Regions from separate parts of the Paenarthrobacter sp. NPDC090520 genome, predicted to be linked through region 3. Evidence: riboswitches for the same ligand, from Rfam matches in the RefSeq annotation. Region 3 holds a riboswitch; each other region holds the start of a gene.

The links. Region 3 has a riboswitch for thiamine pyrophosphate ahead of thiO (glycine oxidase ThiO). Riboswitches for the same ligand answer to the same signal wherever they lie in the genome.
Region 1: linked by a shared signal. The riboswitch ahead of ACIQTZ_RS21290 (ECF transporter S component) and the one ahead of thiO (glycine oxidase ThiO) in region 3 are both predicted to bind thiamine pyrophosphate.
Region 2: linked by a shared signal. The riboswitch ahead of thiD (bifunctional hydroxymethylpyrimidine kinase/phosphomethylpyrimidine kinase) and the one ahead of thiO (glycine oxidase ThiO) in region 3 are both predicted to bind thiamine pyrophosphate.

Annotation. Positions count from the first base shown of each region.
Region 1 covers NZ_JBIVXM010000025.1:22,545-30,493, reverse strand. The annotation lists gene ACIQTZ_RS21330 (Na+/H+ antiporter subunit A) at 1-310, shown strand, start outside; gene ACIQTZ_RS21325 (Na(+)/H(+) antiporter subunit C) at 307-807, shown strand; gene ACIQTZ_RS21320 (Na+/H+ antiporter subunit D) at 804-2,372, shown strand; gene ACIQTZ_RS21315 (Na+/H+ antiporter subunit E) at 2,369-2,932, shown strand; gene ACIQTZ_RS21310 (monovalent cation/H+ antiporter complex subunit F) at 2,929-3,207, shown strand; gene mnhG (monovalent cation/H(+) antiporter subunit G) at 3,197-3,580, shown strand; gene ACIQTZ_RS21300 (DUF4235 domain-containing protein) at 3,649-3,909, opposite strand; gene ACIQTZ_RS21295 (NUDIX hydrolase) at 3,947-4,660, opposite strand; TPP riboswitch at 4,813-4,948, shown strand; gene ACIQTZ_RS21290 (ECF transporter S component) at 5,027-5,647, shown strand; gene ACIQTZ_RS21285 (ABC transporter ATP-binding protein) at 5,647-7,182, shown strand; gene ACIQTZ_RS21280 (energy-coupling factor transporter transmembrane component T family protein) at 7,179-7,949, shown strand, end outside.
Region 2 covers NZ_JBIVXM010000002.1:60,145-68,093, forward strand. The annotation lists gene ACIQTZ_RS02930 (Rne/Rng family ribonuclease) at 1-2,680, shown strand, start outside; TPP riboswitch at 2,754-2,852, shown strand; gene thiD (bifunctional hydroxymethylpyrimidine kinase/phosphomethylpyrimidine kinase) at 2,844-4,364, shown strand; gene rplU (50S ribosomal protein L21) at 4,707-5,015, shown strand; gene rpmA (50S ribosomal protein L27) at 5,075-5,338, shown strand; gene obgE (GTPase ObgE) at 5,475-7,061, shown strand; gene proB (glutamate 5-kinase) at 7,051-7,949, shown strand, end outside.
Region 3 covers NZ_JBIVXM010000001.1:166,491-174,439, reverse strand. The annotation lists gene ACIQTZ_RS00945 (DUF3107 domain-containing protein) at 1-10, shown strand, start outside; gene ACIQTZ_RS00940 (hypothetical protein) at 46-348, shown strand; gene ACIQTZ_RS00935 (thiazole synthase) at 439-1,236, opposite strand; gene thiS (sulfur carrier protein ThiS) at 1,240-1,476, opposite strand; gene thiO (glycine oxidase ThiO) at 1,473-2,732, opposite strand; TPP riboswitch at 2,725-2,844, opposite strand; gene thiE (thiamine phosphate synthase) at 2,872-3,537, shown strand; gene ACIQTZ_RS00915 (ferritin-like fold-containing protein) at 3,534-4,202, opposite strand; gene ACIQTZ_RS00910 (RNB domain-containing ribonuclease) at 4,244-5,710, shown strand; gene ACIQTZ_RS00905 (DEAD/DEAH box helicase) at 5,988-7,676, shown strand; gene ACIQTZ_RS00900 (DNA-methyltransferase) at 7,685-7,949, shown strand, end outside.

The sequences.
Region 1 (7,949 bases), on a different contig from region 3:
GGTGAGTGCCGGAACCCTGCTGGGAACGGGACTCGCGACGGCGGCTGCCTCCGGGTTGGTGCCGCTCTTCCTGGGCGGACAGGTGTTCCAGAGCGCCATCATCGAGTTCTGGCTGCCCGTGTTCGGAGACATTAAGTTCGTGACCTCAACCATCTTCGACATCGGTGTGTACATCGTGGTGGTGGGGCTGGCGCTGGACGTCCTCCGCAGCCTTGGCGCGGAAATCGACGAGCACTTTGAAGGCAAGGGCGCGCCCATCGCAGAGGATGACGCCGCAGAGACCGCCGCGGCCGGGAAGGGTAACGCATGAGTATCAACCTGACCTTGCTGATCGTCATGGGCGTCCTGTACGCCTGCGGCATCTACCTCATCCTGGAACGCAGCCTGACCCGCGTGCTGTTGGGGCTGATGCTCCTGGCCAACGCCACCAACATCCTGATCCTCACCACCGGTGGTTACGCAGGGCTGGCGCCGTTGTTCACCAAAGAGACGGACCCCGGAACGTACAACGATCCGTTGCCGCAGGCCCTGATCCTGACCTCGATCGTGATTTCCTTCGCGGTGACCGCGTTCATGCTCGGCATCATCTACCGCACGTGGGCCCTGGCCCGGCAGGATGAAATCCAGGACGACATCGAAGACCGTCGCGTCGCCCAGACGCCGAGCTTCGACGCCGAAGACGACGCCATTGTGCCGCTGGAAACCTCGGAGTTCGCCATCACCCCGTCCACTCCGGAAGAACGGCTGCACCCGGAAGAAACGGAAACCCCCAAAACGGCCCAGAGCCGGGAAGGAGGCAGCGCGTGAATCTCGCTAACCTGTCACCGCTCGCTGTCCTTCTCCCCATCCTCGGTGCCGCACTGGCCTTCGTGTTGATCCGGCACACTGCCGCCCAACGCGCCGTCAGCATCGGCATCCTGAGCCTGACGTTGCTCCTGGAATCCTTCCTGCTGATTTCTGTGTGGGACGGTGGCACCACCTCAGTGACCCTCGGTGGCTGGTTGCCGCCGTGGGGCGTGGTGTTGGTGGTGGACCAGTTCTCCTCGCTCATGCTCGTGGTGTCCACGGTGGTGAGCCTCGCGGTCCTGATCTACGCCACCGGCCAGGGCATGGCCGATGGCGACCAGGAAGCGCCGGTCTCCATCTTCCACCCCACCTACCTGATCCTGGTGGCGGGTGTTTCCAACGCCTTCCTCACCGGCGACCTCTTCAACCTCTACGTGGGCTTCGAGATCCTGTTGACCGCGAGTTACGTCCTCATGACGCTCGGCGGAACGGGCCCCCGCATCCGGGCCGGCGTGACGTACGTGGTGGTTTCCGTGGTGTCCTCGGTGCTGTTCCTGATCGCGATCGCCATGATCTACGGTGCCACCGGAACCATCACCATGGCAGACCTGGCCATCAAGCTTGCTGAGCTGGACCAAGGCACACAGAACCTCCTGCACGTGATGTTGCTGGTGGCCTTCGGCATCAAGGCCGCCGTGTTCCCGTTGTCCTTCTGGTTGCCCGACTCCTATCCCACCGCACCCGCGCCGGTCACCGCGGTGTTCGCCGGCTTGCTCACCAAGGTGGGCGTGTACGCGATGGTCCGCACTGAAACGCTCCTGTTCCCAGGGGATACCCTGAACACGCCCTTGATGATCGTGGCGTTGCTGACCATGGTGGTGGGCATCCTCGGTGCCTTGGCCCAGAGCGACATCAAGCGTCTGCTTTCCTTCACCTTGGTCAGCCACATTGGCTACATGGTGTTCGGCCTCGCGATGTCCTCCATAACGGGGCTCGGGGCCGCGGTGTTCTACGTGGCGCACCACATCACCGTCCAGACCAGTTTGTTCCTGGTCACGGGTTTGATCGAGCGGCGCGGAGGTTCGTCCTCGATCGACCGTCTGGGCGGGTTGGCCAAGCTCTCCCCGCTGCTTGCCGTGTTGTTCTTTGTCCCGGCCATGAACCTGGCAGGCATCCCGCCGTTCTCCGGGTTCCTCGGGAAGCTTGGCCTCTTGCAAGCAGGTGTCGAGCTAGGCACGCCCTTGGCCATCATCCTGGTGGTGGGCGGCGTGGTCACGAGCCTCCTGACCTTGCTCGCCATCGCCCGCGTGTGGAACAGGGCCTTCTGGCGCAAGCCCGAGGATGCTGAATACCCGGATCCGGTGCTCCTGACGCCCGGCCGTGCCGGTGTCCTTCCCCGGACCATGGTGGGTTCGACGGCCGGACTGGTGGTCTTCGGTGTAGCGCTGACTGTCTTCGCCGGACCGCTTTTCCAGCTGTCCGGCGGCTCAGCCGAGATCATGCTCGACCGTTCGGCCTACATCCACTCCGTCCTGGGTGATAACGCTCCGGTGCCCGCCGCGGTGCAGACAGGCGGTGCCAAATGAGCCGCAAACCGATCTCCTTCCGCACCGAACTCCCACTGCTGATCTGGCTGGTGATTGTGTGGGGCGCCCTGTGGCGGGATTTCAGCCCCGGCAACCTGTTGTTCGGCGCGCTCATCGCCATTGTGGTGGCCAAGCTGTTCTACTTGCCCCCCGTTGAACTGAGTGGCCGCTTCAACATCCTCCGCGCCATTCCTTTCGCCCTCATGTTCCTCGGCAAAGTGGTGGCAGCGAGCTTCCTGGTCCTCTACCTGGCCGTGGTCAAAGGACCCAAGGTGCGCAGCGCCGTCGTCGCTGTTCCGCTGCGGAGCCATGCCGACCTCATGGTGACGGCCACCGGCCACGTCATCTCCCTGATCCCGGGCTCGCTGGTGGTGGAAGTGGACCGCTCCACCTCCACGCTCTACCTGCACGCGCTCAACATCTACGGAGAGGAAGATGTGCGGAAAATCCGGCACGAAGTACAGGACATCGAAGCCGGACTGATCAGGATCATGGGCACCCGCGAGGAAGTGGCAGCCCTTCGGGCTGAAGCCCCGGGCATGGAAGGAGCCTCACTGTGAAAGAACTGGTTCTCATTGTCACGGCTGTGATCCTCAGCCTCGCCGCGGCCGGGGCGATCATCCGGATCGCCGTTGGGCCGTCGTTGCTGGACCGCGTGCTCGCTTCCGACGTACTCCTGGCCATCCTTGGCGCTGCGCTGGCGGTGGATATGGCGGTCAACCGGCACCTGAACAACCTCATGCTCCTGGTTGCCTTGGCCGTGATCGGATTTATCGGATCGGTGACCGTTGCCCGGTTCGTGGCTGAGCGAAGGGGACAGGCCAATGACTCCTGATGCAACCGGCGTGGACCTCGTGATCGACGCCGTTACGGCAGTGTTCCTGGTGGTGGGCGCCCTGATGTCACTTGGTGCGGCCATCGGGTTGTTGCGTTTCCCGGACCTCATGAGCCGCATGCACGCGGCCACCAAACCGCAGGTGTTGGGCTTGTTCCTCATGCTTGCCGCGATCGGCCTGCAGATGCGCACCTGGTGGGTGTGGCCCGTGCTGCTGGTGGCTTGGATCTTCCAGTTGCTGACGGCACCCGTTGCGGCCCACATGGTGGGGCGTTCGGCCTACCGTACCAAGCATGGGCACCGTGAATTGCTCACCAAGGACGAGCTGGAAGCCGTGGTGCAGCGTGCGGCCGAGGGGCGTTCGGAGGACTAGGGCAACGCGGGGTCACTTCCGGCCCATCCGGACGTCCGCCATGGGCCGTGAGTGACCCCGCGTTGGTTCTAGACGATGTCCTGGGACTTGGCGAAGCGGGCGATGGCGCGCTGCGTACCCCGGCTGGCGAGGACCTGGATGAGGGTGCTGACAAACGCCGAGATGAGGGCGAACGTCAGCGCTGAGCGGAGGCTCGTCTCCATATCATCGTTGCCTTTGGGCGGCTTGTTGCCCGTGGCTTTTTCCCATCCCTTGTTGACCAGCTTGGTGCCAAGGAAACCCGCGCCGAGGCTCACGCCTGCGCCCAGAAGCTTGAGGAAGAAGTTCATGCCTTCAGCCTAACCTCAACAACCCGGCGGATCCTGCTTAGCCCCGGCTCGCCCTCTCCTTGAGGAAGGCGGCAAGGGAGCCCGGTGGTGCCAGCACGGGAACCACCTCATGATCCGCGGTCCACATGGCATCAACGGAGTCGAAACGGGAGATTTCCCTGAGCAGGTAGTACGTGGGCGGCATGAGTTGCAGCTTGCCCTCAGCCTCCGCGGACAGGATTCCGTCAACGGGCATCCACAGTGACTGCCAGGCCTCAGTGGTCTGGTGTTGCGGTGCGGCGTCCTGGGCAGGCTTGGCAACGTAAAAGTAGGTGTCGAAGCGCTTGGGCATGTCCACGGGCGTGATCCAGTTGGCCCACGGCCGAAGGGCGGCCGGATCCAACGTGAGGCCGGCTTCCTCCTGGACCTCGCGGATGGCGGCGGCGAGAACAGTGCCGGAGCTCCTGCATGCTTGGCTGCTGGCCGCGGAGGAATCCGGTTCTGCTGTGGCGATTGAGCTCAGCCGCCACTCCTTGGCATGTCGTTCCAGAAGCTCTGGTGCGTAGTCCCAGCCCTCGTAATCCCCAGTGTCCACGCGGCCGCCGGGGAACACCACCATGCCCGCCGCAAAGTCCATGGTGGAGACCCTGTGCTGGACAAAGGCCTCCAGCCCTGCAGACGTATCGCGGAGCAGGATCACGCTGGCTGCAAGGCGGGCTTCGGCAACTGGCTTGGCTGCGTCAGGATGGCTTGGGCCAGGAGTTTCCGTCATGCTGCCATTGTCTCAGCTACGTTGTGCGGCCCGGTCTGCGACCCCAAGGGCGGGGAACGGGGCGGAGAGCGGCCCCGCACGGATTTATGACCCGCTCCATGACCCCGCAAACCCCTTCAGGTGTAAACTGAACCTCGCCCATAAGGGCAGATTGATAACGACAGGGGAGCGCCGCCGTCGAACCTGCAGCGATGCAGGAGACGCGAGGGCGCTGAGAGTGCGGACAGCCGCAGACCCTCGAACCTGATCCGGTTAGTACCGGCGCAAGGGAGTCGAGCTTCTCAGAGTGTCCGGACCAGGGCGGCGTGAGCCAGCCGGGGTATCCGGGGAGCACTTTCCCCTCCTGTAACCTCAGGAGGCAAAGAAATGACCACGGCAAGCGTGAAGAAGACCAGTAACAACTGGCGCGTTGTAGACATTGTGGTGGCAGCGTTGATCGCCATCGCCGGCGGCGTGATTTTCTGGGCATGGTCCCAGGGCGCCGCAATCGTATCCATCCCCATGAACGCGGCCTACCCGCCGCTCACCGGCCTGATCGCCGGCGGCTGGATGATCCCGGCGGTGCTGGGCATGCTCATCATCCGCAAGCCCGGTGCGGCGCTGTTCTGCGAGGCCGTGGCCGCCACCGGCGAGCTCATCATGGGCTCCCAGTACGGCACCACGGTGCTCATCTCCGGCATCCTGCAGGGCCTCGGCGCCGAGCTGGTGTTCGCAGCGTTCCGTTACAAGAAGTTCAACCTGCCCACCTCGCTTCTCGCGGGTGCGGGCGCTGGCCTCTTCTGCGGCCTGAATGATTCCTTCCTCCCGTGGGGCTGGAACATCGCCTACGAAGCCGTCGACAAACTGGCCTACATCGCATTCTGCACAATCTCCGGTGCGATCATCGCCGGTGCCCTCTCCTGGGTTGCCACGCGCGGCCTGGCGAAGACCGGCGTGCTGAGCGCTTTCGCATCCCGCAAGGCTGCGTCGGAGCCTGTCTTCAACTGATGGCCGCCACAAACAGCGGCCGGCCCGCCGCCATCTCGGCCGAGGGCTGGGGATGGCGGCACGCCGGACGGTCCACCCCTGCCATCCACGGATTGGACCTGCGGATCGAACCCGGGGAGCGCGTGCTCCTGCTGGGTCCCTCCGGAGCCGGCAAGTCGACGCTCCTGCACGCCTTGGCCGGGGTGTTGGGCGACGAGGAAGACGACTCGGACGAGACCGGCTCCCTGCTGATCGACGGCGGACTGCCGCGCGAACAGCGGGGCCGCGCCGGTTTGATGCAGCAGGACCCGGAAACGCAGGTGGTCCTGTCCCGCGTGGGCGACGACGCAGCGTTTGGTGCCGAGAACCTCGCCGTTCCGAGGGCAGAGATTTGGGCGCGCGTCCATGAGGCGCTCGACGACGTCGGGTTGCGTACCGCTGCAGATGGCGGCTTGGCGCTGGATCACCCGACGGCGGCACTCTCCGGCGGGCAGAAGCAGCGCCTTGCGCTTGCCGGCATTCTGGCGATGCGGACAGGGCTGCTCCTCCTGGACGAGCCGACAGCCAACCTGGACCCGGCCGGCGTGCTGGAAGTCCGCGACGCCGTTGGCCGCTGCCTGGACAAGACCGGTGCAACCCTGGTGGTGGTGGAGCACCGGGTATCGGTCTGGAAGGACCTCGTTGACCGGATCGTGGTCCTGCAACCCGGCGGAGGGGTTCTCCTGGACGGGCAGCCGGACCACGTGCTTTCCGAGGCCCGCACCATGCTCATTGATGCGGGCGTGTGGGTTCCCGGCTATGTTCCACGAACCCGTGCACGGACCCTCGTCCCCGAGATGGCACCGTTGCTCCTGGCAGCGCAAGACCTGGCTGTGTCCCGGGAAAAGCCCCGGCGTCGCGGCTTCAAGAGCATCCCGCCCGTGCCGGTCCAAGCCGGGGTTACCGCGCAGGTCAGGGCCGGACAAGCACTGACCATCACGGGTCCGAACGGCGCGGGCAAGTCCACGTTCGCGCTCACGATGGCGGGCCTTCTGGCGCCGGTGCACGGCAAGGTGTCTGCCGCCGTCGAACTTTCCCAAGGCGCCGGGATCGATCCGTTCGCGTGGAAAGCAGACCAGCTGATCTCCCGAATCGGCACCGTTTTCCAGGAACCGGAGCACCAGTTCGTCACGGGCAAGGTCCTGGACGAGCTCATGTTCGGCCCCAGGCATCTGGGCCACGGCGAGGAACGCGTGGACGAACTGCTTGAGCGGCTCCGGCTGACGCACTTGGTGGACGCGAATCCCTATACCCTGTCCGGCGGTGAAAAGCGCAGGCTGTCCGTGGCGACGGTCCTCGCCGCACATCCCCAAGTGCTGGTGCTCGATGAACCAACCTTCGGCCAGGACGCCAATACCTGGGCCGAACTGGCCTCGTTCCTGTCGGAGCTGTTGGACCAAGGAACGGCCGTAGTCTCGGTGACCCACGACGAGGAATTCAGCGCTGTCCTTGGCGGCGCGGAACTGCACCTCACGCCAGCGAACCAGGCAGAGAAGCAGGAAGCTGGTGCGTCATGAGGGAGACCTTGAGCCTGAGCGGCAACCATGCCCTGTTGACCCGGGCCAACCCTTTGGCAAAGTTCGTGGCCGTTTTCCTGATTTCCATGGTGCTGGCCCTGTCCATCGACTGGGTCTCGGCGTCGATCGCGCTGGTGGCAGAGCTCGCGCTGTTCCCGCTGGCCGGGCTGACGGTGCGGCTTCTGTGGGTCCGGGCCTGGCCGCTCATCATCGCGGCAGCGATCGGCGGCTGGAGTACCGCGATCGTGGCGCCGGACAGCGGCGCTGTACTGCTCGACGTCGGACTCTGGTCCATCAGCGAAGGTTCCCTCCAGCTGGGGCTCGGTTTCATGCTGCGCGGTTTGGCGATCGCCTTGCCGGCAATCCTGCTGATGACGTGCACCGACCCGACGGACTTGGCGGACGCGCTGGCGCAGAAGGCCAGGTTGCCGCACCGCTTTGTGCTGGGGTCCCTCGCGGCGATGCGGCTTGTGGGCCTCATGGCGGAGGAGTGGCAGACCATCGGCATGGCCCGGCGTGCCCGTGGTGTCGGTTCCCAGGGCAGCCCGGTGCAACGCTTGAAGGCCACGCTCGGGCAGAGCTTTGGGCTCCTTGTCCAGGCCGTCCGGAGGGCCTCCAGGTTGGCCGTGACCATGGAAGCCCGTGGCTTCGGCGGTGGCAAGCGGACCTGGGCGCGCGAATCCACGTACTCGCTGCTGGATGTGTGGGTCTTGCTCGGCGGGGTGGTGATCGCCGCGGCCGCCGTCTCGACGGCCGTGGGGGCAGGA
Region 2 (7,949 bases), on a different contig from region 3:
GTCCTCAGAATCCGAGGCAGACGCCGCCCCCGGTTCTTCGGCGCTCTTCCTGGAGCCCGTTTCCATCACGTCCATGATCTTCCAGGCGCCCGACCTCAGCACAGTGGTCCGTCCGGCAGTCGAGGAAAAGACTGAAGAGACCGCTGAGGAGTCTGAGGACACCGGTGACGGCGAGCTGGAGGAGGCGGGAAGCCGCCGCCGGCGCCGGAGCCGTGGCCGCCGTGGCCGCCGCGCATCGGACCGTGAGGATAACGGGGCCGAGGAGTCCGGCGAGGAAGCGGACGATGACGAGTCGCCGGCCGCCGAGCCCCTTGAAGACGGCGTCACCTCGCGTCGCCGTCGTCGCCGCCGCCGTGGCGACCAGGACCTTGAACTGACCGGCGGATCGGACGATGATCCGCCCAACACGGTGACCCGTGTCCGCGCACCGCGGCCCATCTCGGAATCCACAAGTTCCAACCGCGTGGCCAGCGTCAAGGGTTCCACGCGGCTTGAGGCCAAGAAGCAGCGCCGCCGCGAGTCCCGCGAGACGGGCCGCCGTCGCCAGGTCATCACCGAGGCCGAGTTCCTTGCCCGCCGCGAATCAGTGGACCGGCAGATGATCGTGCGCCAGCGCGACGACAGGATCCAGATCGGTGTCCTGGAGGACGGCGTCCTTGCCGAGCACTTCGTTTCCAAGACCCAGCAGGATTCGCTGATCGGCAACGTGTACCTGGGCAAGGTACAGAACGTGCTGCCTTCCATGGAAGCAGCGTTCGTTGACATCGGACGTGGCCGCAACGCGGTCCTCTATGCCGGCGAGGTGAACTGGGATGCCGTCAACCTTGAGGGCCAGCCGCGCCGGATCGAAAACGCCCTGAAATCGGGTGATTCCGTCCTTGTGCAGGTAACCAAGGATCCCGTCGGGCATAAGGGTGCACGCCTGACCAGCCAGATTTCCCTTCCGGGCCGCTACCTGGTGTACGTTCCCGGCGGTTCCATGACGGGCATCTCACGCAAGTTGCCCGACGTCGAGCGCAACCGCCTCAAGCGGATCCTCAAGGACCGTTTGCCGGAGAACGCCGGGGTCATTGTCCGTACGGCAGCCGAAGGGGCCTCGGAAGAGGAACTGACCCACGACATCAACCGCCTCCGCGCCCAGTGGGAGGGGATTGAGGGCCAGGCCTCCTCCACGAAGGTCCTGGCACCCGAGCTGCTTTATGGCGAGCCCGATTTGACCATCAAGGTGGTCCGTGACGTCTTCAACGAGGACTTCTCCAAGCTCATCGTTTCCGGCGATGATGCCTGGGACACCATTGAGGCTTATGTCACCTATGTTGCGCCGGACCTGGTGGGCCGGCTCGAGAAGTGGACCAAGGACCAGGACATTTTCTCGGCATGGCGCATCGACGAGCAGATCCACAAGGCCCTGGAACGCAAGGTCTTCCTGCCGTCGGGTGGATCCCTGGTGATCGACCGTACCGAGGCCATGACTGTGGTGGACGTCAACACCGGCAAGTTCACCGGCAGCGGTGGAAACCTGGAGGAGACCGTCACCAAGAACAACCTTGAGGCCGCCGAGGAAGTAGTCCGCCAGCTTCGCCTGCGCGATATCGGTGGCATCATCGTCATCGACTTCATCGACATGGTGCTCGAATCCAACCGGGACCTGGTGCTGCGCCGCCTGGTGGAATGCCTGGGCCGGGACCGTACCAAGCACCAAGTGGCGGAAGTGACCTCCCTTGGCCTGGTGCAGATGACGCGCAAGCGCATGGGCACAGGCCTGCTCGAGGTCTTTGGCGAGCAGTGCGAGCACTGTGCCGGACGCGGCGTGGTGACTCACGACGAACCTGTTGAGCACCGTCGTGCAAACGCTGTTGCCGCCGAGCAGCACCGGCCGCACACGGAAACCCAGCAGCAGCCTTCCAGCCGGACTGAGCGGAAGCGCCGCCGCGGCAAGGGCGGGGGACAGCCGGCAGAGAGCTCGACGCCGGTCCACACCGCAGCTTCGCCTGCGCCTTCGACGCCGGCTCCGGAGCCAGTGGATCCGGCACGGCAGGCCAAGGCCCAGGCCACCAGGGCTGCCCTGGCCACGATCGCCGCCGCAGCGCACGCTGCCCACCTGCACGACGACGAGGTTCACCGGGCCGAGGAAGAAGCACGTGCGGCGGCCGCCGCCGCAACCGGGGCTGGCGCAGAGCATTCTGATGAGGTGCCCGATTCGGGCGCCGTCGAGGGCGCCCCGCGTGCCACGCCGGTGCTCCGGTTTGGCGGTGAAGAGGTTGCCCTGCCCTTCGTGGAACACCACGAGGAGCCGGCTTCGGAGAAGCCTGCCATGACTCTGGACCTGTTGGCTGAGGCTTTCTCCCACCTGGGTGGGGGTCCCGTGGCTGTCGAAAGCCAGGCTGGGCCCGCTGCCACTGTTGCTGCTCCCGCGGAAACCGTCCCCTCCCGGCAGGATCCTGCGGAGGAAAGCGATCCGTCCAGTCGTGCCCGCGGCCGGCGTGGGCGCCGGAACCGCAGCGCCAGCCGGGCGCAGGGTGCCGCCAACGAGACCACGGTAGAGCACCATGAGGTGTCCGCGTCCACCGGTGGGGGAGCGGCCCATGAAGCCAAGGCGCCGCAGGAGCAGGCCAAGAGGGAGTCCGCTGCTTCTGAGCCGATTATCCTCGGCGTGGGGGTTCCGGCCTCGGAACTCTAGGCATTGCCAACGTCATGTAACCGACGAAGGGTCCGGCAGTAACTCCTGCCGGACCCTTCGTCCGTTAGGCTTGGTCACTGACACGGGGTGCCAGGCGTTGGGCCGGGCTGAGATCCAGACCCGTTGAACCTGTCCGGTTAGCACCGGCGAAGGGATGTCCCTCATGACTTCATCGTTGAAATCAGCCGTCTACGCCGTCGCAAACACCGGCCGGCGGACCCCGCGCGTCCTTAGCATCGCGGGCTCCGACCCCTCCGGCGGCGCTGGAATCCAGGCAGACCTGAAAAGCATTGCCGCCCACGGCGGCTACGGAATGGCCGTGGTCACGGCGCTCACGGCGCAAAACACTTTGGGCGTCACCGCCGTCCATGTTCCGCCCGTGGACTTCCTTAGGCAGCAGCTTGAGGCGATCAGCAGCGACGTATCCATCGACGCCGTCAAGATCGGGATGCTGGGAGACGCCGAGGTGATTGGCGAGGTGCGTCGCTGGCTGGAGGAGGTGCGCCCCGCCGTCGTGGTCCTTGACCCGGTGATGGTAGCTACCAGTGGTGACCGCCTCCTCCGGGAATCCGCCGAAGCCGCCCTGCGCAGCCTTTTGCCGGTGGCGGACCTCATCACCCCCAACATTCCTGAACTCGCCATGCTGCTGGGCGAGCCGGAAGCGACGGATTGGTCCACTGCCCTCGAACAAGGCAAGCGGCTCGCGGCCGAATGTGGAAACACCGTGCTGGTGAAGGGCGGACACTTGGCGGGAGCCGAGTGTCCCGATGCGCTCGTTAATACCAGTGGATTGCTGCGGCAGGACCTTGTCTCGGTGGCGGGGCCACGGGTGGAGACGAAGAACAGCCATGGAACGGGCTGCTCGTTGTCCTCGGCCCTGGCTACGGTCCAGGCGCGGACGGGAGACTGGGAAGCGTCGCTGCGGGAGGTCAAACCCTGGCTCCTGCAGGCCCTGGCCACCGCGGATGTGCTGGAGGTGGGCCATGGCAGTGGCCCCATCAACCACTTCCACCATGCACAGCAGGCCGAAGGCCCGGGGGCTTTCGCCGCCCGCCTGTGGGAGGAAGCGGCACCTGAGCTGGACGCCATCCATGGCCTCGAATTCATCCAGGGGCTGGAGTCGGGCAGCCTTCCCGAGCCACAGTTCAACTATTACCTCGCGCAGGATGCCCTTTACCTGAACGGCTACTCGCGGGTGCTGGCACGGGCAGGTGCCCTCGCTCCCACCGAGGAAGAGCAGCTGTTCTGGGCCAGGTCCTCGCAGCTCTGCCTCGAAGTCGAATCCGAACTGCACCGCAATTGGCTGAGCACGCGGGAGGCCGCAACCCACACCGGACCTGTCACCAAGGCCTACGTGGACCACCTTCTGGCGGCGTCGGCCTCTGGAAGTTACGGTGTGCTGCTCGCGGCCATCCTGCCCTGTTACTGGCTCTACGCCGAGGTGGGACACCGGCTCCACGCAAGTTACGTCACAGCAGGTTCCCCGTCGGAGCACGCGTATGCGGACTGGTTGAAGACCTACGCCGATGAAGACTTTGCCGAGGCCACCCGCAAGGCCATCGGCTTTACGGCCGCGGCCGCGGTCGTCGCCTCCAGCCACGACCGGGCCGCCATGGTGGAGGCTTTCGCCCATTCGTGCCGCTACGAGACGGCCTTCTTTGACGCCCCGCGGTTGCACGCGTAAAGGCCGCCCGCGCGTCGAAGTGGTGAATTCCCGGCAAAGTGTCCCGGAGCCTGTAGGCTGTATGGGCACGGTGCCGGGAAAGTCCGTTCCTACTGGTGACTAGCGTCACGCGGTGGCTTCCGGACCCGGCCTCATTTGCAGCCGAGGGTCGAACTAGCGTAATCTTGATCTTCGGTGCTTACGCCAACACTTGGGTTATGCCCCCTGGAATTATTCACGGGATGACTCGCGGGCTTCGATCTGGAGTCCACGGCGTTGAGGCACAGCGTGAACCAGGCCTGATTCCGGTTCGAGTTCCGCACGCAAATTTAGTAAGAAACGTCGAGAGAAGTGAGTACCCCAGTGGTGTACGCGATTGTCCGCGCAGGCGGCCGCCAAGAAAAGGTTTCCGTTGGAGACTACGTAACGCTGAACCGCGTCCCCGGTGGAGCCGGCAGCACGCTTGAGCTGCCCGCCTTGCTCCTGGTTGACGGCGACAAGGTCACCTCCGCTGCTGCGGACCTGGCCAAGGTGAAGGTCACGGCCGAGATCCTGGAGGACCTCCGTGGTCCCAAGATCGTCATCCAGAAGTTCAAGAACAAGACCGGCTACAAGAAGCGCCAGGGTCACCGTCAGGAACTGACCAAGATCAAGATCACGAGCATCGCGTAACTTTCCTTACGCAGTTCAGATTTTCAGTTTCCCCACATATTTAGAGGCAGGCATTTCACATGGCACACAAAAAAGGCGCGAGCTCCACTCGCAACGGTCGTGACTCCAACGCACAGCGCCTCGGCGTCAAGCGTTTCGGTGGCCAGGTAGTTTCCGCAGGCGAAATCATCGTTCGCCAGCGTGGAACCCACTTCCACCCCGGTGCAGGCGTGGGTCGCGGTGGCGACGACACCCTGTTCGCACTCCAGGCTGGTGCGGTTGAGTTCGGTACTCGCCGCGGCCGTCGCGTAGTGAACATCGTTGCTGCTGCAGCTGCAGAGTAACAACACGTTCTGAACCGGTGGAGCGGGCCCAAAAGGCCCGCTCCACCGTTCTTTTAACCGCATTACAATCGTTCGGGGCGCCCGGTGTGCGCCGGACATGGCATTCGCGCTGTTTACAGCGACAGAGGAGATAGACGTGGCGAGCTTTGTAGACCGGGTAGTCCTGCACGTTTCAGGCGGTACCGGCGGCCACGGCTGTGTTTCCGTCAAGCGTGAAAAATTCAAGCCACTCGGCGGACCCGACGGCGGCAACGGCGGCAATGGTGGCGACGTCATCCTCCGTGTGTCGTCGCAAACCACCACGTTGCTGGACTACCACCACGCTCCGCACCGCCACGCTACCAACGGTGGCCCCGGCATGGGGGACTGGCGCGGCGGCAAGAACGGCGAAACCCTGGTCCTTCCCGTACCCGACGGTACGGTGGTGAAAACCAAGGATGGCGACGTACTGGCTGACCTCGTGGGGGAGGGCACGGAGTACATCGCGGCCGCGGGTGGACAGGGTGGCCTGGGCAACGCCGCCCTTTCGTCGCAGAAGCGGCGTGCCCCCGGTTTTGCCTTGCTGGGCATCGAAGGCGATTCCAGCGACATCGTCCTGGAACTGAAGTCCATTGCCGATATTGCCCTGGTTGGATTCCCGTCTGCCGGCAAGTCCAGCCTGATCGCGGCCATGTCCGCAGCGCGCCCCAAGATTGCTGACTACCCGTTCACCACCCTGATCCCCAACCTGGGAGTGGTCCAGGCCGGTGAGGTCCGGTTCACCATTGCAGATGTTCCCGGGCTGATTGAAGGGGCGAGCGAGGGCAAGGGCCTCGGCCATAACTTCCTGCGCCACGTTGAGCGCTGCGCTGCCCTGGTGCATGTCCTCGACTGCGGCACCCTGGAGTCCGACCGCGATCCGCTGTCCGACCTGGCCATCATCGAGGCCGAACTCGACAAGTATGCCGTGGACATGAGCTACGCCGGAGTCGACGGGGAAGTCGTTCCCCTTAATGAGCGTCCCAAGCTGGTAGTCCTGAACAAGGTGGACCTGCCGGACGGCAAGGACATGGCCGAGTTCGTCCGCCCTGACCTGGAAGCCCGCGGCTACCGTGTCTTCGAAGTTTCTGCCACCAGCCACGAAGGCCTGCGCCCGCTCAGCTTTGCCATGGCTGAAATCGTCAAGGCTGCCCGCGATGCCGTGGAGATCGCGCCACCGAAGGTAGCCGCACCGGTGCTGCGGCCCCGCGCGGTCAACGAATCCGGCTTCCGGATCCGCCGCGAGGAAAAGAACCTCGAGCCACTCTTCCGCGTGCTGGGCGAAAAGCCGGTGCGCTGGGTCAAGCAGACCGACTTCACCAACGAGGAAGCGATCGGCTTCCTTGCCGACCGCCTTGCCAAATTGGGCGTGGAAAACGAACTCTTCAAGGTCGGGGCCAAGCCCGGCGATACCGTGGTGATCGGCGAAGACGACGGCGTGGTCTTCGACTGGGAGCCAACCATGATGGCTGGCGCGGAACTCCTCGCCACGCCCCGTGGCACGGATATCCGGGTGGCCGACATCGGCGATCGTCCCACGCGAGCCCAGAAGCGCGAAGAACAGGTGGAGCGCCGCGAAGCGAAGGCCGCCGCGCGCGCCGAACTGGAAGCCGAGCGCAAGGCGGGCATCTGGACGGAGTCGGCCAGCCGCCGTCGTGCGCAGCCCATCAAGGAAAGCAACCTGGACAACGGTGATGACGACTAAAACCGTCGAAACCCCCCAACCGGACATCCACGAACGCCACGCACTGGCCTCCGCCAAGCGGATCGTGGTGAAGGTCGGTTCGTCGTCCCTGACCAGCATCAAGGGCGGTATTTCCGAAAAGTCGCTGACCGGCTTGGTCAACGCGCTGGCGGAGAAACGGAACGCAGGTGCCGAGATCATCCTGGTTTCCTCCGGTGCCATCGCTGCCGGCCTTGCCCCCTTGGGCCTGGCGAAGCGTCCCAAGGACCTCGCCACCCAGCAGGCAGCGGCCAGCGTGGGACAGGGCCTGCTCATGGCCCGCTACACCCAGGCCTTCAACGCCCACGGCGTCACCGTCAGCCAGGTCCTGCTCACCGCCGACGACCTCATGCGCCGCACCCAGCACACCAATGCATTCAGGGCCTTGGACCGTCTGCTGAACCTTGGGGTGGTGCCTGTGGTCAACGAGAACGACACCGTGGCCACCCACGAAATCCGTTTCGGCGACAATGACCGCCTGGCAGCCCTCGTGGCCCACCTGGTCCGCGCGGACGCGCTGGTGCTGCTTTCCGACGTCGACGCCCTCTACGACGGTCCTCCATCCCAAGGTGCGCAACGCATCCCGTTGGTCCGGGGACCGCAGGACCTCGAAGGCGTCACCATTGGCAAGGCCGGAAAGGCCGGCGTCGGTACCGGCGGCATGATGACCAAGGTTGAGGCGGCGTCCATTGCGGCAGGCTCGGGTATCCATGCCTTGGTCACCTCCACCGCCAACGCCGCCGCGGCGCTGAACGGCGGGAATGTGGGAACCTGGTTCGCCGTCAACGGCAACCGCAAGCCTGTCCGCCTTCTGTGGCTGGCGCACCTGGCCACGGTCCGTGGCCGGTTGGTGCTCGACGACGGCGCAGT
Region 3 (7,949 bases):
CGCCCTCTGACACTTTGCCCTGACTACTGCCGCTAAGGAGTCCCCATGCTTTCACTCGTCGTTGTTGCGTTTGCGACTGTCGCCACCGGCTTCCTGGTGTGGGCAAATGACAAACGGCACGGCAAGTACGGCATTGCCCTGCCGGCCGGAGTTTCGTTGGGCATCGGCGCACTGGCCTGGGTGGCTTTCATCGCGGCCGGCCTGGGCTACCAGCCTGGGCTGACGTGGATTCCCTATGTGCTGCCCATCGTGCTGGGTACAGCTGCCGCGGCAGGCGCCGTGGTCTACCTGGGCCGTACGCGCACCTCGCGGGATACTACGGCCCTGACCAAGGCCCTGCGCCTCTAGGCAGTCCCGGACGTTCCGGTCCCATAAAGTTCCGGTTCCTTAAACTCGTGTGGCCACCGCCGTTGGGCGGTGGCCACACGTGTTTCCACGTCAGAGGAACTCTGCGCGGCCCTCCATGGCAGAGGACGCCAGGGCATGCTCCCGCCGGGGAATCCGTCCGGCCTGACGGGCGAACCGGCCGGACAGGACGGCGTGTTTGAAAGCCTCACCCATCAGGGCCGGGTTCTGGGCCCGGGTCACGGCGGTGGCCAGGAGGACGGCGTCGCACCCCAACTCCATGGCAAGCGCCGCGTCGGAGGCCGTGCCGATGCCCGCGTCCAGGACCACCGGAACAGAAGCGCGGGAGACGATGACCTCAATGTTGTGCGGGTTGAGGATACCCAGGCCTGTTCCGATCGGCGCGCCAAGCGGCATGACGGCGGTGGCACCAAGGTTCTCCAGGCGCAGGGCCAGCACCGGATCGTCGTTGGTGTACGCGAAGACCTTGAAGCCCCGGTTCACCAACTGTTCCGTGGCCTCCACGAGTTCCACCGCGTCGGGAAGGAGCGTGTGTTCGTCCGCGATGACCTCAAGCTTGACCCAGTCGGTCTCCAATGCCTCGCGGGCCAGTTCGGCCGTCAGCACCGCGTCCTTGGCCGTAAAGCAGCCTGCAGTGTTGGGGAGCACCCGGATGTTGTTGTCCACCAGGAGCTGGAAGAGCGACCCTGCCTCCGCTGGAGAGTAGCGCCGCATGGCCACGGTGGTCAGTTCCGTCCCGGATGCCAGGAGTGCGGCTCCGAGGCCTTCAAGGCTGGGAGCGCCTCCCGTTCCCATGATGAGACGGGACGAAAGCTCAACACCGTCAATGACCAACGGGTCAATCCGGGTTTCAGTGCTTGTTGTGGTCATGGTTCAGCCTCCTTGGACTGCGGTAACGAGTTCCAGTTCATCGCCTTCGGCGAGGTCCGTGGCGGCCCATTGGCTGCGCGGCACCACTTCCGAGTTGCGTGCGACGGCGACGCCCAACTTGCCGCCGTCGGCCGCCTGTCCGCGGTGGTCCAGTGCGCGGCCGGTGACGGACGTCACGAGGGTGCTGACGGAGGCGCCGTCCACTACTGCGTGGTCTGCTCCGTTGAGTTTGATGTTCATGCTGATTCCTTGGTGAATGGTCCGGTATGAGCGGAGGTATGGATGGCGGGTGCACTTCCCTGCGGGGCAAAGCGGTCCGGCCTGAAGCGTGACCACCTGGGATCGGCCGGGCCGGTCATCAAACCGCCCACGATGGCCGCAGCCACGGGCGTCAGGAGAACTCCGTGCCGGAAGAAGCCCGTGGCGACAATCAGGCCCTGGACCTCCCCCCCGGCACCGGCCACCCGTCCCAGCAACGGTGCATTGTCCGGAGTTCCCGGCCTGGCGCGGGCTGTCGCTTCGAGGAGTTCCAGTTCTGCGACGGCGGGCACAAGGACCTGGGCATCGCGCAGGAGTTGGTAGACGCCGCCGGCCGAGACGGCGTTGGAACTGGCAGACAATCCGTCTTCGCGTTGGGTGGCCCCGACTACCACGGTCCCGTCCTCCCTGGGAACGATGTAGACGGGCACACCCCGCACCATTCCGCGGATGGTCGACGTGACAAGGGGCTGCAGGGATTCCGGGACACGGAGCCGGAGGATGTCCCCGTAGACCGGCCGCAACGGGAGATGGAGCTGCTCCGGGAGGCCGTTGACGGTTGCAGCGTCCAGGCCATTGGCAAGGACTGTTTCCTTGGCCGAGACCCGCCTGCCGCTGCTGGATTCAACGCCGGCTACGCGTCCTTCGTCCCAGAGCAGGCGGACGGCCGTTTCCCGGAGGTGGAAGCCGGAATCGGTCCCCTCGATCCAACTGGTATCGGCGGGACAGTGGGCAGCCAAACCGGCCAGAAGCCTCGCCGCCAGCTTGCGGGGATCCACTTGATGGTCCGCCGGTATGTGGAACGCGCAGGATACCTGCGGACTCAACAACGGCTCCCGCCCACGGGCATCCCTCAGCAGGAGTGGCTCCACCTGGAGTCCCGCAGCCACCTGGACTGCCCGGAGGTCCGCGAGCGCACGGCGGTCGGCGGCGTCGGCACCCACGGCGATGGTCGCCGTCGTGCGGTATCCGGCGGCTTCCCTCGACCCGGCGAGGCTGTCCACGAAGGCGGGCCAGCGCCGCGACGATTCCAGCATGAGTTCCAGGAGATCTTCCTCCTGGTAATGGAGCTCGCTGACGGGAGCCAGCATGCCGGCAGCGGCAAAGGTTGCTCCACTTGCCGGTGCCGGATCGATGAGGACCACCGAACGGCCCAGGCGTCGCGCCTCATGCGCGATTCCGAGTCCAATGACGCCGCCGCCGATGACGGCGACGTCTGCGTGAATGGCTTGTGCCATGGATTCCCTTCCCTACGCCGGTACTAGCCGGATCAGGTCAAGCGGTCGGCGCTGAAGCCCTCTCAGCCGGACAGTCATAAAGACGATCGTCGCGGCTCCCGCAGTACGTGCCCAGTTTAGAGGAACTACTCTGGTTTGCATGACCCAGCCTGATCTCCTTTCCCCTGCCCGCCTGTATTTGTGCACCGACGCCCGCCGGCGGCAGGACGACTTCGAAGACTTTGTGGACGCCGCGTTCGAGGGCGGAGTGGACATTATCCAGCTCCGCGACAAGACGCTCGAGGCTGCCGAAGAACTGGAACTGCTGGAGGTCCTGAACAAGGTTGCCAGCCGCCACGGACGCCTTTGGGCCGTCAACGACCGCGCCGATGTTGCCCGTATTTCCGGGGCTCCGGTGTTCCACATCGGCCAAAAGGACATCCCTTTGGGGGCGGCCCGGGAGCTGCTCCCGGTCGAGGAAACAATCGGCCTCTCCACCCACTCGCCCGAGCAGGTGGACGCGGCTGTGGCCGCTTCCCAGGGACCTGGTGGCCTGGACTACTTCTGCGTAGGCCCGCTCTGGGCGACACCCACCAAACCGGGCCGCGCTGCTGTGGGGCTGGACTTGGTCACATATGCCGCGGAGGCCGTAAAACAAGCCGGGGTGGACCTGCCCTGGTTCGCCATTGGTGGGGTTGACCTTGGAAATGTGGAGCAAGTAGTTGCCGCCGGTGCCAGCCGCATCGTGGTGGTCCGCGCCATCACCGAGGCGGAGGACCCGACGGCGGCCGCGCGGGCGCTGCTTTCGGCGCTCGACGCGGCCTAGGCCGTCAGCCCAAGCCCCGTCATGCGGCGCCCGTGCCGTTCGGCCAGCTCTGCGGTGAGCTGATGGACTGCGGCACGGGATCCGTGTCCATCGCGCAACAGTGGTCCCAGGTCCGGGTGCTCCAAGCCCACCCGCTGGGCCTGGGTGAGGGCCTCCCCCACAATCCGGCGGCCCCAGAGCGAGAGCCGCGAAGCCAGCCGGGGGTCATCCCGCAGGGCCCGGCGCAGCAGGATCCGCAGGGCTTCGGTAGCTTGATCGGCCGAGCAAACCTGCTGGACGAAATGCTGGATCCCGGAATCGAGGAACCCGGCGACCGTTCGGTAAAAGTCCGCCGATACGGTGTCGATGACATAAGCCTTCGTCACCGACTCGAACCAGTCTCCCGGCGGGGTCCGCTCGTGGAAATGGTCGAACGAACCCTGGAACGGGAGCATGGCGTCCTCAGGGTCGTTCCCCATTTCGGTGAGCCTGCCACTGATCACGGCATAGTTTCCGAAGGCGCCAACAGCGATCTTCGCCAGCATGGCCCGTTCGCGAAGCGTCGGTGCCAACCGGGAGTCGGAGGACAACCGGCCAAAGGCGGACAACTCCCCGTAGGCCATGGCACCCAGCAGCCCGGCGGCGAGCTGTCCCGGGGAGTCGTTGCGGCCTGTGGAGGTGCCCATGTTCCAAGACTATCCGTCGAATTCGGGCTAGTCTGACTTTCGTGTCACATCATCGGATAGCGCCCAACGTCGACGATTCTTCCGACCAGCTCGCGGAGTCCCTGGCTGCGCTCAGGACCGAGCTGGAACTGCCCGGCGAGTACCCCGGCGATGCGTTGGCTGAGGCTCGCGCGGCCGTTGAACACCATCAACTCCCCGCCCGGGATTTGCTCGACGTTCCTTTCGTCACCATTGATCCCGCCACTTCCACCGACTTGGACCAGGCCCTTTTCATCGACCATTCAGGCGAAGGCTACAAAGTCCTTTACGCCATTGCGGACGTCCCCTCTTTTGTTGTGCCCGATGGAGCCTTGGACGCGGAAACCAGGCAGCGCGGCCAGACCTACTACGCTCCCGACGGCCGGATTCCCCTCCACCCGGAGGTGATCAGCGAGCATGCCGGCAGCCTGCTGGCCGGGCAGGATTGCGGGGCGTTCGTGTGGGACTTCGACCTTGATGCAAAAGCGGACGTCGTGTCCGTCTCCGTCGCGCGCGCCAAGGTCCGGAGCCGCGCGAAGCTGAGCTACAAGGGTGCCCAGGAGCAGATAGATTCCGGCTCGGCCCTTCCTGTCCTCCAACTGCTGAAGGAGGTCGGACTGAAACGAGTGGAGCTGGAACGCAAGCGTGGTGGTGCCAGCCTCAACATGCCTGAGCAGGAGATCGTCCAGGCGACTGGTGGCGGCGGGTACCGGATTGTGGCTGCCCCTTCGCTTCCCGTGGAGGATTGGAACGCCCAGATCTCCCTCATGACGGGCATGGCCGCGGCCCGCATGATGCTCGACGGCAAGGTAGGGATCCTGCGCACCATGCCCGCGCCGGACGAGCGCTCCTTGCTTCATTTCAAGCGGCAAACCCAGGCCTTGGGCAAACCGTGGGACGGCGACATCACCTATGGCGAGTACCTGCGTACCCTTGATGCTTCCGATCCCAAGCAACTGGCCATCCTGCACTCCGCAGGCACGCTGTTCCGGGGCGCCGGGTACACGCCATTCGATGGCGAGGTCCCGGAGGATGTCATCCAATCGGCCATCGGGGCGCCGTATGCACACACCACCGCTCCGCTTCGCCGCCTGATCGACCGCTTTGTCCTGGTGATCTGCGAAGCGCTGAGCGGCGGACACGACATCCCTCAATGGGCCCGCGAAGCACTTCCTACGCTCCCGGAGATCATGGCGTCCTCGGACCAACTGGCCGGGAAGCTGGAACGCCTGGCCCTGGACACGGTGGAGGCTGCCCTGGTGGCCAACCACATCGGTGAAGAATTCGATGCCGTGGTGATCTCCGGATCCAAACCATCCAACGGAAACGGCAACGGGAACGGCAACGGACCGTACGGCACCATCCAGATCCAGGAACCGGCCATCACGGCCCGGTGCGACGGTGAGCTTGAGTCCGGCACCCAGGTCAGGGTGAGGCTGGTGAAGGCCGATATTGCCAGCAGGGAAATCCGTTTCGCCCTGGTCGCGTGAAGCCGCCACGGTGCCGATCCGGGGTTTGGGACGGCCAGAGGATAGACTTGGCCTGTAGTAATGGATGCCCGGTCGTTGATTCAGTTAATTTTTGAACTCAACAAGCCCGCCCCTACGCGATCTTGAGATGTGCCCGCTGGTCACCAGTGCCAGTACTTAGATAGCCCGCGATCGGCTTCCACTGGAATTGCTTGCGCGCCCGTTCGTGCTCCGGTACGGCTTCGCCGCCGCCGTTGAGCATGCAGCGCCAATGCCCAAATGAATAAGGAAACTCCCTGTGAGTGAATTGCACACCCATGAAGTCCTGACGGACTCCACCGGAACCGAATCAATCGAACCCGAGGAAACGATCACCTCGGATGAGACGCCCCACGAGATCGAAGAAAAATCGTTCGCCGACTTCAATGTGCGTGCGGACATTGTGGAGTCCCTCTCCGATGCCGGGATTACCCACCCCTTCCCCATCCAGGCCATGACGCTGCCTGTGGCGCTGGGGGGCCACGACATCATCGGCCAGGCAAAGACCGGTACGGGCAAGACCCTCGGCTTCGGCATCCCGGTCCTGCAGCGGATCGAAGGCAAGGAAGATCCCGGATACGCCAAGCTGGCAGTTCCGGGCGCACCCCAGGCCCTGGTCATCGTGCCGACGCGTGAACTCGCGGTCCAGGTGGCCAACGATCTCCAGACGGCTTCCCGGAAGCGCAACGCCCGCATCGCCACCATCTATGGCGGCCGTGCCTATGAGCCCCAGATCGAAGCCTTGCAGAAGGGCGTCGAGGTCGTCGTTGGTACCCCCGGCCGCCTGATCGACCTCTACAAGCAGCGCCACCTCAGCCTGAAGAACGTCAAGATGGTGGTCCTGGACGAGGCCGACGAGATGCTGGACCTCGGCTTCCTGCCGGACGTTGAAACGATCATCGCCGGCACTCCGGCAGTACGACAGACCCTGCTGTTCTCCGCAACGATGCCTGGCCCCGTGATCGCCATGGCGCGCCGCTACATGACGCAGCCTACGCACATCCGGGCAGCGGATCCCAACGATGAGGGCCTGACCAAGCGGGACATCCGCCAACTGATCTACCGTGCGCACAGCATGGACAAGACCGAGGTGGTAGCCCGCATCCTCCAGGCCAAGGGGCGCGGCCGAACGGTCATCTTCACCAAGACCAAGCGCACCGCCGCGAAGGTTGCCGAGGAACTCGTCGACCGTGGTTTCGCCGCCGCCGCCATCCACGGTGACCTCGGACAGGGCGCCCGCGAACAGGCTCTGCGAGCCTTCCGCAACAACAAAGTGGACGTCCTCGTGGCAACGGACGTTGCCGCCCGTGGCATCGACGTGGAAGACGTCACCCACGTGATCAACTACCAGTGCGTTGAAGACGAGAAGATCTACCTCCACCGCGTTGGCCGCACCGGCCGCGCAGGCAACAAGGGCACCGCCGTGACCTTCGTGGACTGGGATGACGTACCCCGCTGGGCATTGATCAACAAGGCACTGGGACTGAACGTTCCCGAGCCGGTGGAAACCTACTCCTCCTCGCCGCACCTGTACACGGACCTGGACATTCCCGAGGGCACCAAGGGCCGCTTGCCCCGCGCCAAGCGGACGCTGGCCGGCGTCGACGCTGAAGTCCTGGAGGACCTCGGCGAGACCGGCAAGAAGAACTCCCGTTCCCGCGGCCAAGGCCGCGAAGGTGGCCGGGACCGCAGCCGCTCCGGCAAGTCCGGCGAAGGCAAGTCCGGCGATGCCGCGTCGGCCGAAACCAAGGGCGAGGGCGGACGCAACCGCACCCGCCGCCGTCGTACCTCAAACGGCGACACGTCCACCAGCGCCCCGGCAGGCAACGAAGCAGACAGCACCTCGGAGAAGCCCGCACGGACGCGCCGTACGCGCACGCGCCGCCGCAACGGCGAAGTGGTGTCCGGCGACGCGTCCGGCACCACGCCCGCCAACACCGAGGCCTGACACGGCAGATGGCTGGAACTGTTTGGGCGCCGGACGGCAGCAACCTGGTGGTGCACGCGGATAACGCGGACTTCCTCCCCACGCTGCCGGACGGCGCCTTCACACTGATCTATGTGGACCCGCCGTTCAACACCGGCAGGGTCCAGCGCCGCCAGGAAACCCGCATGGTGCGCAACGCCGACGGCGACGGCGACCGGGTGGGCTTCAAGGGCCGCTCCTACGACACCATCAAGGGCGCCCTGCACAGCTACGACGACGCCTTCAGCGACTACT